DNA from 2 places in the Ramlibacter sp. PS3R-8 genome. Region 1 is predicted to be linked to the other one. Evidence: riboswitches for the same ligand, from Rfam matches in the RefSeq annotation. Region 1 holds a riboswitch; the other holds the start of a gene.
The links. A riboswitch is a leader RNA that binds a small molecule or an ion and turns the genes downstream of it on or off. The one in region 1 is predicted to bind S-adenosylhomocysteine.
Positions count from the first base shown of each region.

Region 2: it holds a riboswitch for S-adenosylhomocysteine, as region 1 does, so the genes downstream of both, metH (methionine synthase) here and ahcY (adenosylhomocysteinase) in region 1, are expected to answer to the same signal.

Region 1 covers NZ_JBBHGT010000004.1:268,407-276,024, forward strand. Annotated here, with positions in the region: gene metF (methylenetetrahydrofolate reductase [NAD(P)H]) at 1-502, opposite strand, end outside; gene WG902_RS16235 (TlyA family RNA methyltransferase) at 499-1,239, opposite strand; gene ahcY (adenosylhomocysteinase) at 1,362-2,798, opposite strand; S-adenosyl-L-homocysteine riboswitch at 2,858-2,929, opposite strand; gene WG902_RS16245 (ATP-dependent DNA ligase) at 2,995-4,068, shown strand; gene WG902_RS16250 (hypothetical protein) at 4,111-4,746, opposite strand; gene WG902_RS16255 (DNA-3-methyladenine glycosylase I) at 4,825-5,397, opposite strand; gene WG902_RS16260 (class I SAM-dependent methyltransferase) at 5,510-6,256, shown strand; gene WG902_RS16265 (enolase C-terminal domain-like protein) at 6,260-7,369, opposite strand; gene WG902_RS16270 (Bug family tripartite tricarboxylate transporter substrate binding protein) at 7,366-7,618, opposite strand, start outside.
Region 2 covers NZ_JBBHGT010000006.1:169,762-177,379, forward strand. Annotated here, with positions in the region: gene metH (methionine synthase) at 1-2,420, opposite strand, end outside; S-adenosyl-L-homocysteine riboswitch at 2,441-2,508, opposite strand; gene WG902_RS19190 (Lrp/AsnC family transcriptional regulator) at 2,606-3,055, opposite strand; gene WG902_RS19195 (homocysteine S-methyltransferase family protein) at 3,251-4,297, opposite strand; gene recQ (DNA helicase RecQ) at 4,356-6,212, shown strand; gene WG902_RS19205 (ATP-binding protein) at 6,364-7,618, opposite strand, start outside.

The DNA.
Region 1 (7,618 bases):
AGTACTGCGTGATGCCGGCGTCCGCCCCGGCCTTCACCTTGGTCACGAAGGCGTCCAGGTCGGCGCGCGGCGACTTCGCCTGGGGATGCACTTCGGGATAGCAGGCCACCTCGATGCGGAAGTCGCTGCCGCACTCCTCGCGGATGTAGGCCACGAGGTCGCTGGCGTACTGGAACTCGCCGCCGCTGCCGTAGCCGCTGGGCAGGTCGCCGCGCAGGGCCACCAGGCGCTTCACGCCCATGGCCCGCAGCTGCGCGAGCTGGTCGCACACCTTGGCCCGCGTCGCGCCGATGCACGAGAAGTGGCTGGCCGCATCCACGCCCTCGGCCAGGATCTCGCTGACGGTGTTGAAGGTGCCGGTGTGCGTGGAGCCGCCCGCGCCATAGGTGACGGAGCAGAACTCCGGCTTGAGTGCGTACAGCTGTTGCCGCGCGGCGCGCAGCTTGTCGCTGCCTTCGGGCGTCTTGGGCGGAAAGAATTCGAGGCTGATGGGAAGCATCAATCGCTCCTCAGTGCGTGAAGGAAGAATTCGCGGTTGCCGTCGCCACCCGCGATGGGACTGTCGTACCAGCCGGCGACCCGCAGTCCGAGCGCAGCGCAGGCATCGCGCAGCCGCTGCTCGACGATCGGATACAGCGACGCGTCGCGGACCACACCGCCCTTGCCGATCTGCCCCGGTTGCAGTTCGAACTGCGGCTTGGCAAGCATGAGCAGATGACCGCCCGGCTTCAACAATGGCGCGAGCGGGGGCAACACCAGGGTCAACGAAATGAACGAAAGATCACCCGTCACCAGGTCGAAGTTGCCTCCGACGTAGTGCGGCTTCAGCTCCCGGGCATTGAGTTTCTCGATGGCGCTGACCCTCGGGTCGGCGCGCAGCTTCGGGTGCAGCTGGCCGTGGCCGACGTCCACGCCGATCACGTGTTTGGCGCCCTGCTGCAGCAGGCAGTCGGTGAATCCGCCGGTGGACTGGCCGACGTCGAGGCAATTCCAGCCGGTCACGTCGAGGCCGGCGCTCACCAGCGCGCCTTCGAGCTTCAGCCCGCCACGCGAGACGTAGCGCGATTCCGCCGTGTCCAGCAACTCGACCTGCGCGGTGGCGGGAAGCTCGTCACCATTCTTGGCCACGCGCTTCCAGGCCGCGCCGTCGAACCACCGCACGCCGGAGGCAATCAGCCGCTGCGCCTGCGAACGCGTGGCCGCGAGGCCGCGATCGACGAGGAATTGGTCGGCACGCATCGTGAATTCGTCATTCCCGCGAAGGCGGGAACCCAGGGCTTCCGCATTTCTGCTTCTGGCTCCCCGCCTCCGCGGGGATGACGCTGCGCGTCACCTGGGCCCCCGCCTCCGCGGGGGTGACCTCAGTACCGGTACGTATCCGCCTTGTACGGCCCGGTCTTCTTCACGCCGATGTAGTCCGCCTGCGCCTGCGTCAGCTCGGTGAGCTGCGCGCCCAGCTTCGACAGCTGCAGCCGCGCGACCTTCTCGTCCAGCAGCTTCGGCAGCACATAGACCTGGCCGACTTCATACTCGCTCGGCTTGGTGAACAGCTCGATCTGCGCCAGCGTCTGGTTGGCGAACGACGAGGACATCACGTAGCTGGGGTGGCCGGTGCCGCAACCCAGGTTCACCAGGCGTCCCTTGGCCAGCAGGATGATGCGCTTGCCGTCCGGGAAGATCACGTGGTCGACCTGCGGCTTGATCTCGTCCCACTTGCACTTCTTCTCGAGCGACGCGACATCGATCTCGTTGTCGAAGTGGCCGATGTTGCAGACGATCGCCTGGTCCTTCATCTTCGCCATGTGGTCGAAGGTGATCACGTCCTTGTTGCCGGTCGTGGTGACGAAGATGTCGGCCTTGTCCGCCGCATATTCCATCGTGACGATGCGGTAGCCTTCCATGGCGGCCTGCAGCGCGTTGATGGGGTCGATCTCGGTGACCCACACCTGCGCCGACAGCGCGCGCAGTGCCTGCGCCGAGCCCTTGCCGACGTCGCCGTAGCCGGCCACGACCGCGACCTTGCCCGCGATCATCACATCGGTGGCGCGCTTGATGCCGTCCACCAGCGACTCGCGGCAGCCGTACAGGTTGTCGAACTTGCTCTTGGTGACCGAGTCGTTGACGTTGATGGCACGGAACTTCAACAGGCCCTTGTTGGCCATGTCGATCAGGCGGTGCACGCCGGTCGTGGTCTCTTCCGTCACGCCGATGATCTGGGCGGCCTTGCGGCTGTACCAGGTCGGGTCTTCCTTCAGCTTGGCGCGGATGGCGGCGTGCAGGATGCGCTCTTCCTCGGTGGAGTGGGTGTCGATGAGCGACAGGTCCTTCTCGCAGCGCTGGCCCAGGTGCATCAGCAGCGTGGCGTCGCCGCCGTCGTCCAGGATCATGTTCGGGCCTTCGCCTTCGCTGCCCTTCGGCCCGAAGTCGAAGATGCGGTGCGTGTAGTCCCAGTAGTCTTCCAGCGACTCGCCCTTGATGGCGAACACCGGCGTGCCGCCCGCGGCGATGGCCGCGGCGGCGTGGTCCTGGGTGGAGAAGATGTTGCACGAGGCCCAGCGAACCGTCGCGCCCAGTGCCTGCAGCGTCTCGATCAGCACCGCGGTCTGGATGGTCATGTGAAGCGAGCCGGTGATGCGCGCGCCCTTGAGCGGCTGGCTTTTCGCGAATTCGTCGCGGATGGCCATCAGGCCGGGCATCTCGGTTTCGGCGATGCGGATTTCCTTGCGGCCCCAGGCGGCAAGGGAAATGTCGGTGATCGCGCAGTCGGCGGGCGCGGTGGTCTTGAGAACGGCGTTCATGTGGGCTCCGGAGCTATGGATGGGGAACCCACCCTTCCGGAGGGCTCACCGCACGGAAGAGTGGGTGAGCGTCGTTGCATGATTAGCCGAGCCTCGCGTCCTGGGCGGACGCTGCAACGCTCCTCGGTTGCCCGCATTTTATCGGAATCCGGCGTCCGGCTCCAAACAACAGTGTTCGATCCTGTACAAAGGCCACATGGCTACCACCGGATTCCCCACTCCCCCCATCGAGCCGATGCTCGCCAAGATCGCCGAGGCGCTCCCCACCGAGGCCGGCTTCCTGTTCGAGCCCAAGTGGGACGGCTTCCGCGCGCTGGTGTTCCGCGGCGCGGAGCAGACCTACCTGCAGAGCCGCGACCTCCGGCCGCTGAACCGCTACTTCCCCGAACTGGAGAAGGCGCTGCACGACACGCTGCCGAAAGGCTGCGTGCTCGACGGCGAGATCGTGGTGGCCGGGCCGCGCGGCCTGGACTTCGACGCGCTCCAGCAGCGCATCCACCCGGCGCCGTCGCGCATCGCCAAATTGTCCAAGGAGACGCCGGCGGCCTTTGTCGCCTTCGACCTGCTGGCCGCGGGCGGCAAATCCACGATGGAACTGCCGCAAGCGGAGCGCCGCGTGCGGCTCGAGCGCCTGCTCGGCAAGCCCAAGCCGCCCCTGCACCTGACGCCGGTGACGCGCGACCGCGCGGAGGCCGAAAAGTGGTTGGAGGAATTCGAAGGTGCGGGACTGGACGGCGTGATCGCCAAGCTGGAAAGCGCGCCTTATCAACCAGGCAAGCGGACGATGCTGAAGATCAAGCACGTGCGCAGCGCGGAGTGCGTGGTTGCCGGCTTCCGCTGGTACAAGGACCGCAACGACGCGGTCGGCTCCCTGCTGCTCGGTCTTTACGACGAGGCGGGCGTGCTGCACCACGTGGGCGTGACCTCCGCGTTCAAGATGGAGATGCGTGAAGAGCTCGCCAGGGAACTCGAGCCCTTGCGCAGCGATGTCGAAGACCATCCGTGGCGCGAGTGGGCCGGGGCTCAGGTGGGGGATGCGCAGCGGATGCCCGGCGCGCAGAGCCGATGGAGCGGCGGCAAGGACCTGAGCTGGGTGCCTTTGCGGCCGGAGCGCGTGGTGGAAGTGAAGTACGACCACCTGCAGGGCGACCGCTTCCGCCACGCCACGGTGTTCCTGCGCTGGCGGCCGGACAAGCCGGCCACGGACTGCCGCTATGACCAGCTGGAGGTGACGACGCCGTTCGCGCTGGCGAAGGTGTTCGGGGCGTAGTCGGGGTCGCGCACCGGGGAAGCGGGGACCCGTCGCCCTGCCTCACTGCTTCAGTACGTTGTACGACTTCAGCATCGTTTCTCGCCGCCCGGGTCCCTGCGGATATTGGGCAGAGCGTTCCTGGATTCGCTTCACGAACAGTTGAACATCAGGGCTGTACCAGTCCGTGTTGATGGTGCCCGTGCTGTCGGTCCACCGGAAACGGTAGGCCTTGAAGGTACCGGCCGGCACCGTGACGTCTTCATACGCTTCCACCATCTGCCGGCCTTCGACCGGTACGCTTCGGCCTTCCGCCGGAAACTTCACCTGGAAGTTTCGGGTCCAGCTTTTGCCGACTTCCACCGGGTACTCCCAGGCGAGCGGCGGATCCCAGACGACGGCGATCTGCCCGTCCGCGCCCATCAATCCGACCCACTGACCGCCTGCGGGATGGATCAGCAGCGTTCCCTCCGTGGACTGGATTCCTAGGAACTGGCGGCCATCCCAGTTTTTTTCAACCAGCATGCTCTGGACCTCTCCTTCGCCGCTGCCGAAACTGCCGCTGTTCTGCACGCTGTTCACCCAGACCGATCCCGGTCGCAGCGGCGGGTGGGGATCGAGGCGCTGGGCCGGGGCATTGGAGGCCACCCATGCCAGCAGCAGGGCGGCGCCGGCCTTCCGTGCAAAGGTCTTGTCCATGGTGAACCCTCTTCGTTCGTGGGAGACGAAGAATGGTTCAGCCGCGTCGGAAATCAAATACCCATGGTGGAGACCCGCCTAAGGTCCCTGCGACTTGTTGCGGCGGAAGCAGGCCACCGAGTGGTCGTTCACGATCCCCACCGCCTGCATCCACGCATGGACGATCACCGGCCCCACGAACTTGAAGCCGCGGCGCTTGAGTTCCTTCGAGATCCTCCCGGACAAGGGCGTGCTCGCCGGTACCGAGCGGCCGTCGCCCCGCAGCACCTTCCCGTCGGTGAACGACCAGCAGAAAGCCGCGAAGTCTTCGCCGCGGGCCTGCATGTCGCAGTAGATCCTGGCCGCGGCAATGGTCGCCTCGATCTTGGCGCGCGAGCGGATGATGCCGGCGTCCGCGACCAGCTCCTCCACCTGTTTCTCGCCGAAGCGCGCCACCTTCACCGGATCGAACCCGGCGAACGCCTTGCGGAAGGCCTCGCGCTTGTGCAGGATCGTCCGCCACGACAGCCCCGCCTGGAATCCCTCCAGCACCAGCATTTCCCACAGCATGCGGGGGTCGCGCTGGGGCACGCCCCATTCCTCGTCGTGGTACCTGGCCATCAGGGCGTCGTCACCCTCGGCCCAGGTGCAGCGATGAACAGGCAGGCTCATTGGAATTCCCTCCGCGCTACGCGCTGCGGGATTCTCCTTGGGGCGGCCCGGCGGCTCATGCTTCGATCGTACCGAACGGTAGACTCTGCTGCCATCCGCAACGGCGCCCCCCATGCAGAACCAGGATCAATGGCAAGCAAGCAAGTACGTCTGGCGTGACGGCCACCTGGCGCCGTCCCTGGACGAGAGGGAACTCGGGCGGGGGTCCCGCCTGATCGCGGGGCGCGTCGCGGCCCATTACGAGCGGGCGCTGGCCACTTACGCCGGCGGCCGGCTCCTGGACCTCGGCTGCGGGAAGGTGCCCCTCTACTCGGCCTACCGCGACCGGGTCTCGGAAGCTGTCTGTGTCGACTGGGCGCAGACGCTGCACCGCAACCCGCACCTCGACCTCGAGTGCGACTTGTCGCAGCCCTTGCCGCTGTCGACGGCTTCGTTCGACACCGTGCTTCTGTCCGACGTGCTGGAACACATTCCGGAGCCCGCCGTGCTCTGGAACGAAATGGCGCGCGTGCTGCGCCCCGGTGGCCACCTGCTGATGAACGTGCCGTTCCTGTATTGGCTCCACGAGGAGCCGCACGACTACTACCGCTACACGGAGCACGCGCTGCGGCGCGGCGCCGCCGGGGCAGGCCTCGAAGTGCTGGCGCTCGACCGCATCGGAGGGGCTCCGGAGGTACTGCTGGACATCACCGGCAAGCTGATCGCACGTTGGCGGCCCGGGATGCGCAGGCTGGCATGGGCCGTGCACGGTCTGGGCTGCCGCTGGCTCGAAACCGCATCGGGCCGGCGTGCCTCGAAGAACACCGCGGGACCGTTCCCGCTGGGCTATTTCCTCGTTGCCCGCCGCGCCGCGCAGTAGGCATCACGCCAGCACGGCGACCTTCTTGCGCTCCACCAGCGCGAAGTCGATCTCCGCTCCCAGTCCGGCGCCCGTCGGCGCGTGCACCATGCCGCCCGCATCGATCTCGATGTCGCGCGCCAGTCCGTACTTCTGCGACTCCGCCGGCAACAGCACTTCGAAGAACTCGGTGTTCCGGATCGCCATGATCACGTGCAGGTTGGCCACGTTGTTCAGCGAGTTGCCGCCGTGGTGCACTTCGAAGTTCAGGTGGAAGGCCTCCGCGAGATGCGCCACCTTCATCAGGCCCGTGATGCCGCCCTTGACCGCGACGTCCCCGCGCAGATAGTCGGTCGCGCGCTCCTTCACCCAGGGCGTGAACGCGTCGAGTCCACCTGCGGGGTACTCCGTGGCCATGATGGGGATGTGCAGGTGCTTGCGCAGTTCGAGGTAGTTGTAGATGTCGTTGTCGGCGAGCGGATCCTCGTACCAGTAGTAGCCCAGGTCCTGCGCGGCCTGGCCGACGCGCAGCGCAGACGGATAGTCGTAGCTCCAGGCAGCGTCCAGCATCAGCAGGTAGTCGTCGCCGACGGCCTTGCGCACCGCCTCGCAGACGCGGATGTCCTCGCGCCACGCCTGCGGCGGATGGATCTTGTAGGCGACGAGGTTCTGCGCCTTGTAGTGCAGCGCCTCCTCGGCATACGCAGCCGGGCTCGCCAGCACTGCCGAACTCATGTACGCCGGGACCTGGTCCCGGTAGGTTCCCAGCAGGTTGTGGATCGGCAGGCCGGCGACCTGGCCGGCGATGTCCCACAACGCGACGTCGACGGCGCCGATGCTGCGCACGGTGGTGGTCCGCACCCGCTTCCACATCGCCTGGTACAGCCGCTCGCGCTGCAGCGGGTCCTGCCCCAGCAACAGCGGCTTCAGCACCCGGATCAGGCTGCCGCCATCCGAGTCCGCCGGGAAGAAGGCCGAGCCCAGGAAGGCATGGCCGGTGACGCCCTCGTCCGTCACGATCTTCAGCAGCCCCAGCTTGCTGGCGCCGGAGAACTTGCCGGTGTGCGCGCCGTAGCTGGTCGCCGGGATGTCGTCCCAGGCGAACAGCGTGAGCGTGACGTCGGTGATCTTCATTCGATGCGGATGTTGGCGTCGCGAATCAACTGCGTCCACTTGGTGACCTCGCTGCGCACCAGCGTGCTGAACTGCTCCGGCGTGCTGGCCACCACTTCGACGCCCTGGTCGTTGAAGCGCTTGATCACGTCCGGCTCCTTCAGCAGCGTGACCATGTCGCGATTGAGCTTGTCCACCACGGGCCTGGGCGTGCCGGCCGGCACCTGCATGCCGAACCACACGTTCACTTCATAGCCGGGCACGCCGGAT
Region 2 (7,618 bases), on a different contig from region 1:
GTGGAGAGGCTCTCGTCGGGCGCATAGCCCCACAGGTCCTTGCGCACGCGCTGGTGCAAGGCCTCGGCCAGGGCTTCGGCCAGCCGGTCGGCCAGCGCCTTGAGCATGATCGCGGAGTAGTCGTCGTGGTCCGCCAGGAAATACTGCTCCTTCTGGTCCACGCCGATGCCCGCCGTGACCGCGAAGGCGCCGAGGTAGTCCGGCGCGACGCCCTTCGGCGCGACGAAATCGGCCAGCGCGCGGCTCGGTCGGATCACGCCGTCGATCACCTGCTTTTCGGTTTGCTGGCGCAGGCCGTACCAAGTCATCACGGTTTGCGTGCGCGATTCATCCGCATACAACTCGATGTCGTCGTGGTTCACGGTGTTCGCGGGCCACAGGCCCATCACCGCGTTGGCCGTGAGCCAGCGGCCCTCGACCAGGCGCTTGAGCATCCGCTGGCCATCGGACATCACGCGCACCGCCTCCGCGCCCACCACTTCGTCCTTCAGGATCTCCGGGAAGCGGCCGGCCAGGTCCCAGGTCTGGAAGAACGGTCCCCAGTCGATGGTGCGCGCGAGTTCCGCCAGGTCGTAGTTCTTGAACACGCGCCGGCCGATGAACTTGGGCTGCGGCGGCGTGTAGTGCGACCAGTCCACCGGCGTCTTGTTGGCGCGCGCCTTGGCCAGCGGCCACAGCGGCACCTGCTTCTTGCTGGCGTGCTGCTGCCGCACCCGGTCGTAGTCGGCGTTGACGTCGGCGATGTACTTCGCCGCCTGGTCGGACAGCAGGCTCTGCGCCACGCTCACGCTGCGCGACGCATCCGGCACATAGACCACCGGGCCTTCGTAGTGCGGCGCGATCTTGACGGCGGTGTGCACGCGGCTGGTGGTGGCGCCGCCGATCAGCAGCGGGATCTTCTTCACGCGGAAGTGGTCGTCCTTCTGCATCTCGCTGGCGACGTACTGCATCTCCTCCAGCGACGGCGTGATCAGCCCCGACAGGCCGACGATGTCGGCGCCCTCGACCTTGGCCCTCGCCAGGATCTCGTGGCACGGGACCATCACGCCCATGTTCACCACCTCGAAGTTGTTGCACTGGAGCACGACGGTGACGATGTTCTTGCCGATGTCGTGCACGTCGCCCTTGACGGTGGCGATGACGATCTTGCCCTTGGCGCGCACGTCCTCGCCGGCGGCTTCCTGCTGCTTTTTCTCTTCCTCGATGTAGGGAATGAGGTGGGCCACGGCCTGCTTCATCACGCGCGCCGACTTCACCACCTGCGGCAGGAACATCTTGCCGGCGCCGAACAGGTCGCCGACGATGTTCATGCCGTCCATGAGCGGGCCTTCGATGACGTGCAGCGGCCGGCCCTTGATGGCCAGCACCTTCTGGTACATCTCCTCGGTGTCGACGACGATGTGGTCCGTGATGCCGTGCACCAGGGCGTGCGCCAGGCGCTGCTCCACCGGCAGCGCGCGCCATTCGTTCTTCTTGCCCTCGTCCTTCGACGCGCCCTTGGCCTGCTCGGCGATCTCGACCAGGCGTTCGCCGGCATCGGGACGGCGATTGAGCACGACGTCCTCGACGCGCTCGCGCAACTGCGGCTCCAGCTCGTCGTAGACGCCGACCATGCCGGCGTTGACGATGCCCATGTCCATGCCCGCCTGGATGGCGTGGTACAGGAAGACGGTGTGGATCGCCTCGCGCACCGGGTCGTTGCCGCGGAAGGAGAAGCTGACGTTCGACACTCCGCCGCTGACCTTGGCGCCCGGCAGGTTCTCCTTGATCCACTTCACCGCGTTAATGAAATCGACCGCGTAGTTGTCGTGCTCCTCGATGCCGGTGGCGATGGCGAAGATGTTCGGGTCGAAGATGATGTCCTCGGCCGGGAAGTTCACTTCGTCCACCAGGATGCGGTAGGCGCGCTGGCAGATCTCGATCTTGCGCTGGTAGGTGTCGGCCTGGCCTTTCTCGTCGAAGGCCATCACCACGGCGGCGGCGCCGTAGCGGCGCACCAGCGTGGCCTGGCGGCGGAACTCCGCTTCGCCTTCCTTCATGCTGATCGAGTTGACGATGCCCTTGCCCTGGATGCAGCGCAGCCCGGCCTCGATCACCTCCCACTTGGACGAGTCGACCATGATCGGCACGCGTGCGATGTCCGGCTCGCTGGCGATCAGCTGCAGGAAGCGCACCATGGCCGCCTTGCTGTCCAGCATGGCTTCGTCCATGTTGATGTCGATGACCTGGGCGCCGTTCTCGACCTGCTGGCGCGCGACTGCGAGCGCCTGCTCGAACTGGCCGGCCAGGATCAGCTTGGCGAAGGCTTTGGAACCGGTGACGTTGGTGCGCTCGCCGATGTTGACGAACAACGAGCCGGTGCCGATGGCAACGGGCTCCAGGCCGGAAAGCTTCAGGGGGGGTAGGTCTTGCTGCTGCATCTCACTCACCTCGTGGGGGGTCCGGGTGAGCGCGGTTGGAATCCATCTCAAGCCTGGCGGGCGGGCCGCTGCAGCGCTCCTTGAGCTGGGGGGATTTTACAGTGGTGGCGGGGTCGCTTCGCGAACCCGACCTACCAATGCGGTCGTTTTCCCTGTAGGTCGGGTTCGCGAAGCGACCCCGACATTCAAAGCGGCAGATCCGCCTTCTTCAACGTCCGCAGCACGAACGACGACTTGCTGTGCCGGATGCCCTTGATCTTGTAGAGCTTCTCGCGCAGCAGCCGTTCGTAGTCCCGGGTGTCCTTCACCGCCACCCGCAGCAGGTAGTCGTACTCCCCCGACACCAGGTAAGCCTCGATCACCTCGGGGATGGTGGCCAGCACCTCGCCGAACTTTTCCAGCGTGTTGTCGGTATGGCTGTCCAGCGTCAGCTGCACCAGCACCGTGTCGTTCAGGTCCAGCGCCTGGGCGTTCAGCCGGACCGTGTAGCCCTCGATCACCCCGGCCAGTTCCATCTTCTTGATGCGCTCCCAGCACGGCGACGGGCTCAGCCCCACCGCCTGGCCGATCTGCTGCAGGCTGGCGCGGGCGTCCTGCTGCAGGACCTTGAGGATCTTCCGGTCAATGGGGTCCATGCAGGCATCTTATCTGCTGGACCGCGACTTGGCCGAATAGTTTTCTGGAAAACGCGCAGACTGCCATGACTTCGGCAAAAACATCTGGCCCCGCCGGGCGATACTTCCTGCGTTGAGTCGCGACTTACCGGAAGCGGCAGGCAACGAGGGGCCAGCGGGTTACCGCCCGCTGGCCGGCCCGTCCCACCCGGACCGTCAGGCCGCTTCCTTGTAGAAGAAATCGCGCTTGAGCGTGCGCGTGGCCAGCGGCCGCACGGCGTCGCCGATCGCTGCGATGTGCTCCGGCGTCGTGCCGCAGCAGCCGCCGACGATGTTCACCAGCCCTTCGGCGGCGAACTCGCGCAGCAGGCGGGACGTCACGTCCGGCGTTTCGTCGAAGCCGGTCTCCGCCATCGGATTGGGCAGCCCCGCGTTCGGATAGCAGCTGATGAAGGTGTCGCCCGCCACCTTGGCCAGCTCCTGGATGTACGGGCGCATCAGCGCCGCGCCCAGGGCGCAATTGAGGCCCACCGCCAGCGGCTGGGCATGCCGCACGCTGTGCCAGAAAGCCGTGACCGTCTGGCCGCTGAGGATGCGCCCGGACGCGTCCGTCACCGTGCCGCTGATGATCACCGGCAGCCGCTCGCCGCTGGCGGCGAAGTATTCCTCGATGGCGAACAGCGCCGCCTTGGCGTTGAGCGTGTCGAAGATCGTTTCCACCAGCAGCAGGTCCACTCCGCCTTCGACCAGGCCTTCCACCTGCTCGTAGTAGGCGGCACGCAGCTGCTCGAAATCGACATTGCGCGCGCCCGGATCGTTGACGTCGGGGCTGATGCTGGCGGTGCGGGGCGTCGGGCCCAGGGCGCCGGCCACGAAGCGCGGGTGCTCCGGCGTGGAAAACTTGTCGGCGGCCTCGCGCGCCAGCCGCGCCGCGGCCACGTTCATCTCGCGCGCCAGGTGGCCCAGGGCATAGTCGTCCTGGGCGATCGAATTGGCGCCGAAGGTGTTGGTCTCGATGATGTCCACGCCGGCGGCCAGATAGCCCTCGTGGACGTCGCGGATCACGTCCGGCCGCGTCAGCACCAGCAGGTCGCCGTTGTTCTTGACGTCCTTGGGGTGGTCCGCAAGGAGCTTTCCGCGATAGTCGGCCTCGACCAACTTGAAACGCTGGATCATGGTGCCCATGGCGCCGTCCAGGATGACGATGCGCTGCTTCAGCAGGGCGGGGAGGGCTTGGCCGCGGGTATAGATCACAGGCTTCATGGTCCACCCATTCTAAGAAGGACGCGTTGAACCCTCACTGTCCCGGACAATTGCCACCTTGACCACTGCCCTCACCCTCCTCAAGGACGTCTTCGGCTACGGCGCCTTCCGCGGCCCGCAGGCCGAGATCATCGACCACGTCATCGCCGGCGGCGACGCGCTGGTGCTCATGCCCACCGGCGGCGGCAAATCGCTGTGCTACCAGATCCCCGCGCTGGCCCGCCAGCAGGCCGGCCACGGCGTCGCCATCGTGGTGTCGCCCCTCATCGCCCTGATGCACGACCAGGTCGGTGCGCTGCACGAAGCCGGAGTCGAGGCCGCATTCCTGAATTCCACGCTCAGCGGCGAGGCTGCCAATGCCGTGGAAAAGCGGCTGCTGCGCGGCGAGCTGACTCTGCTCTACGCCGCGCCGGAGCGCGTCACCACGCCACGGTTCCTGGAGCTGCTGGACCGCCTGCGCGAGGCCGGCAAGCTGAGCCTGTTCGCCATCGACGAGGCCCACTGCGTGAGCCAGTGGGGCCACGACTTCCGGCCGGAGTACCGCGCGCTGGCCGTCCTGCACGAGCGCTATGCCGGCGTGCCGCGCATCGCCCTCACCGCCACGGCGGACGGCCTCACGCGCGCCGACATCGTGCAGCACCTGCAACTGGAGGAGGCGCGCCAGTTCGTCAGCAGCTTCGACCGGCCCAACATCCGCTACAGCATCGTCGAGAAGACGGACCCGACGCAGCAGCTGCTGCGCTTCATCGAAGGCGAGCACGCCGGCGAGGCGGGCATCGTGTACTGCCAGTCGCGCAAGCGGGTGGAGGAGGTCGCGGAGATCCTGTGCAGGCAGGGAATGGACGCCCTGCCTTATCACGCGGGGCTCGACGCCGAAGTGCGACAGAAGCACCAGGACCGCTTCCTGCGCGAGGACGGCGTGGTGATGACGGCCACCATCGCCTTCGGCATGGGCATCGACAAGCCGGACGTGCGCTTCGTCGCCCACCTGGACCTGCCGAAGAACATCGAAGGCTATTACCAGGAGACCGGCCGTGCCGGCCGCGATGGCCTGCCATCGGACGCGTGGATGGCGTACGGCCTGCAGGACGTGGTGAACCAGCGGCGGATGATCGACGAGAGTCCGGCCGGCGAGGAGTTCAAGCAGGGCCTGCGCGGCAAGCTCGATGCGCTGCTGGCGCTGGCCGAGGCCACCGACTGCCGGCGCGTGCGTTTGCTCGCGTACTTCGGCGAGCAGTCCACGCCTTGCGGCAACTGCGACAACTGCGTGGCGCCACCCGCGGTGTGGGACGGCACCGAGGCGGCGCGCATGCTGCTGTCCACCATCTACCGCGTGCAGCAGGCCAATGGCCTGCACTTCGGCGCCGGCCACATCATGGACGTGCTGCGCGGCAAGGTCACCGACAAGGTCAACCAGTTCGGCCACCAGAAGCTGTCGACGTTCGGCATCGGCGCCGCGCTGTCCGAGCAGCAGTTGCGCGGCGTGCTGCGGCAGTTGATCGCCACCGGGGCGCTGCAGGTGGACGCTTCTTCGTACAACACGCTGCATCTCACGGAAGGTTCGCGCGCCGTGCTCAAGGGCGAGCAGCCGGTGGCGCTGCGGGAGTCGATCAACCAGCCGGCCGGGCGCGTGCGGCGCGAGCGCGGGTCGAGGAAAGGCGCGCCCCCGGCTGCGGCAGCGGGGCTGACCGAGGCCGCGCAGCAGCGGTTTGCCGCGCTGAAGGCGTGGCGGGCGGATGTCGCGCGATCGCACAACCTGCCGGCCTATGTCATCTTTCATGATGCGACGCTGGCCGCGGTCGCGGCGGCGGATCCGCGGTCGGTCCGGGACCTGGAGGGGATCAGCGGGATCGGGGCGGCGAAGCTGGAGAAGTATGGGCCGGGGGTGTTGGACGTGTTGCAGGCGATGGCTTAGAGGGAACTGACAGCCGGACGCAGAAGGCGCAAAAGTCACGCAGAAGACGCAAAAGGACTCCAAGACCCTTCTTGGTTTTTTCTGCGTCTTCTGCGTAGTTTCTGCGTCTTCTGCGTCCGGTTGTCCGGCTGTTCGGCTGTTCGCCTTTGGCTCACTGCACGAACCCGATGCTCCGCGCTTCGCGCACTTCCGGCTTGATGCGATGCTCCGCCTCCAGCTGCTCGAGGAACTCCTCGGGCGAAAGCTGCGCGGCGAGGATCTCCACCTGGCGCTTCACGGCGGCGAAGTCTCCCGGACAGATCTGGTCCAGCTTCGCCAGCCGTGACGCTGCCTCCGGCGACAGCAGCAACGCATCCCCACCCAGCGCCTCCGTCACGAACATCTTCTCGCGCTGCACCGTGGTGAGCGGCTTGAAGCGGATCTTGAACGCGAAGCGGCGCAGCGCCGCCTGGTCGATGCGGTCCATCAAGTTCGTGGTGCAGACGAAGATGCCGGCGAAGCGCTCCATGCCCTGCAGCATCTCGTTGACCTCGGTCACCTCGTAGGTGCGCTGCGCGCCGCGCCGGTCCTGCAGGAAGCTGTCGGCCTCGTCCAGCAGCAGCACCGCCTTTTCGGCTTCGGCTTCGCGGAACATCGCGGCCATGTTCTGCTCGGTCTCGCCGACGAACTTGCTCATGAGGTCGCTCGCCTGCTTGATCAGCAGGGGCTTGTCCAGGCTGCGCGCGATGTGCTCGGCCAGCGCGGTCTTGCCGGTGCCCGGTGCGCCGTAGAAACACAGCGTGCCGTGGCCGCGCGCCTTGAGCGCCTCCACGATGCGCGGCACCTCGAAGCGCGACTCCACATTGAGCATGTCGAGGTCGTACGTGGTGACGCACGGGCGCGCCGCGCCGTCGGAGCTGCGCGTGCCCAGTGCCTTGTCCGCGTTGCGCAACTGGCGGTCGATCAGGTCTTCCATCTGCACGCCTTCTTCCCCGGCGAGGCCGGCGAAGCGCACCGCGGTGCGGATCTGCGCCGGCGTCAGCCCCTTGCGTTCCGTCAAGCGGGTAACGAAGGCGGCGGAAACTTCCGCGCCTTCCAGCGTCTTGCGCACGATGGCTTCGCGCGCCCCGGGCGGCGGCGACTTCAGCTCCAGGTGATAGGCGAAGCGGCGGCGGAAAGCGGGGTCGATCTGCTCGATGCGGTTGGTCACCCAGATGGTCGGCACCGGGTTGGATTCGAGGATCTGGTTCACCCAGGCCTTGCCACTGACGCTGCCGGATGGCGGCGCCACCACCTGCTCGGCCCGCGCCAGCATCTGCGCTGCCTCGCTGGAGATCGGCGGAAAGACGTCTTCGACCTCGTCGAACAGCAGCGCGGCCTGCGAGCTGCCCTTGAGGAACACCTGCGCGATCTGCAGCGAGCGGTAG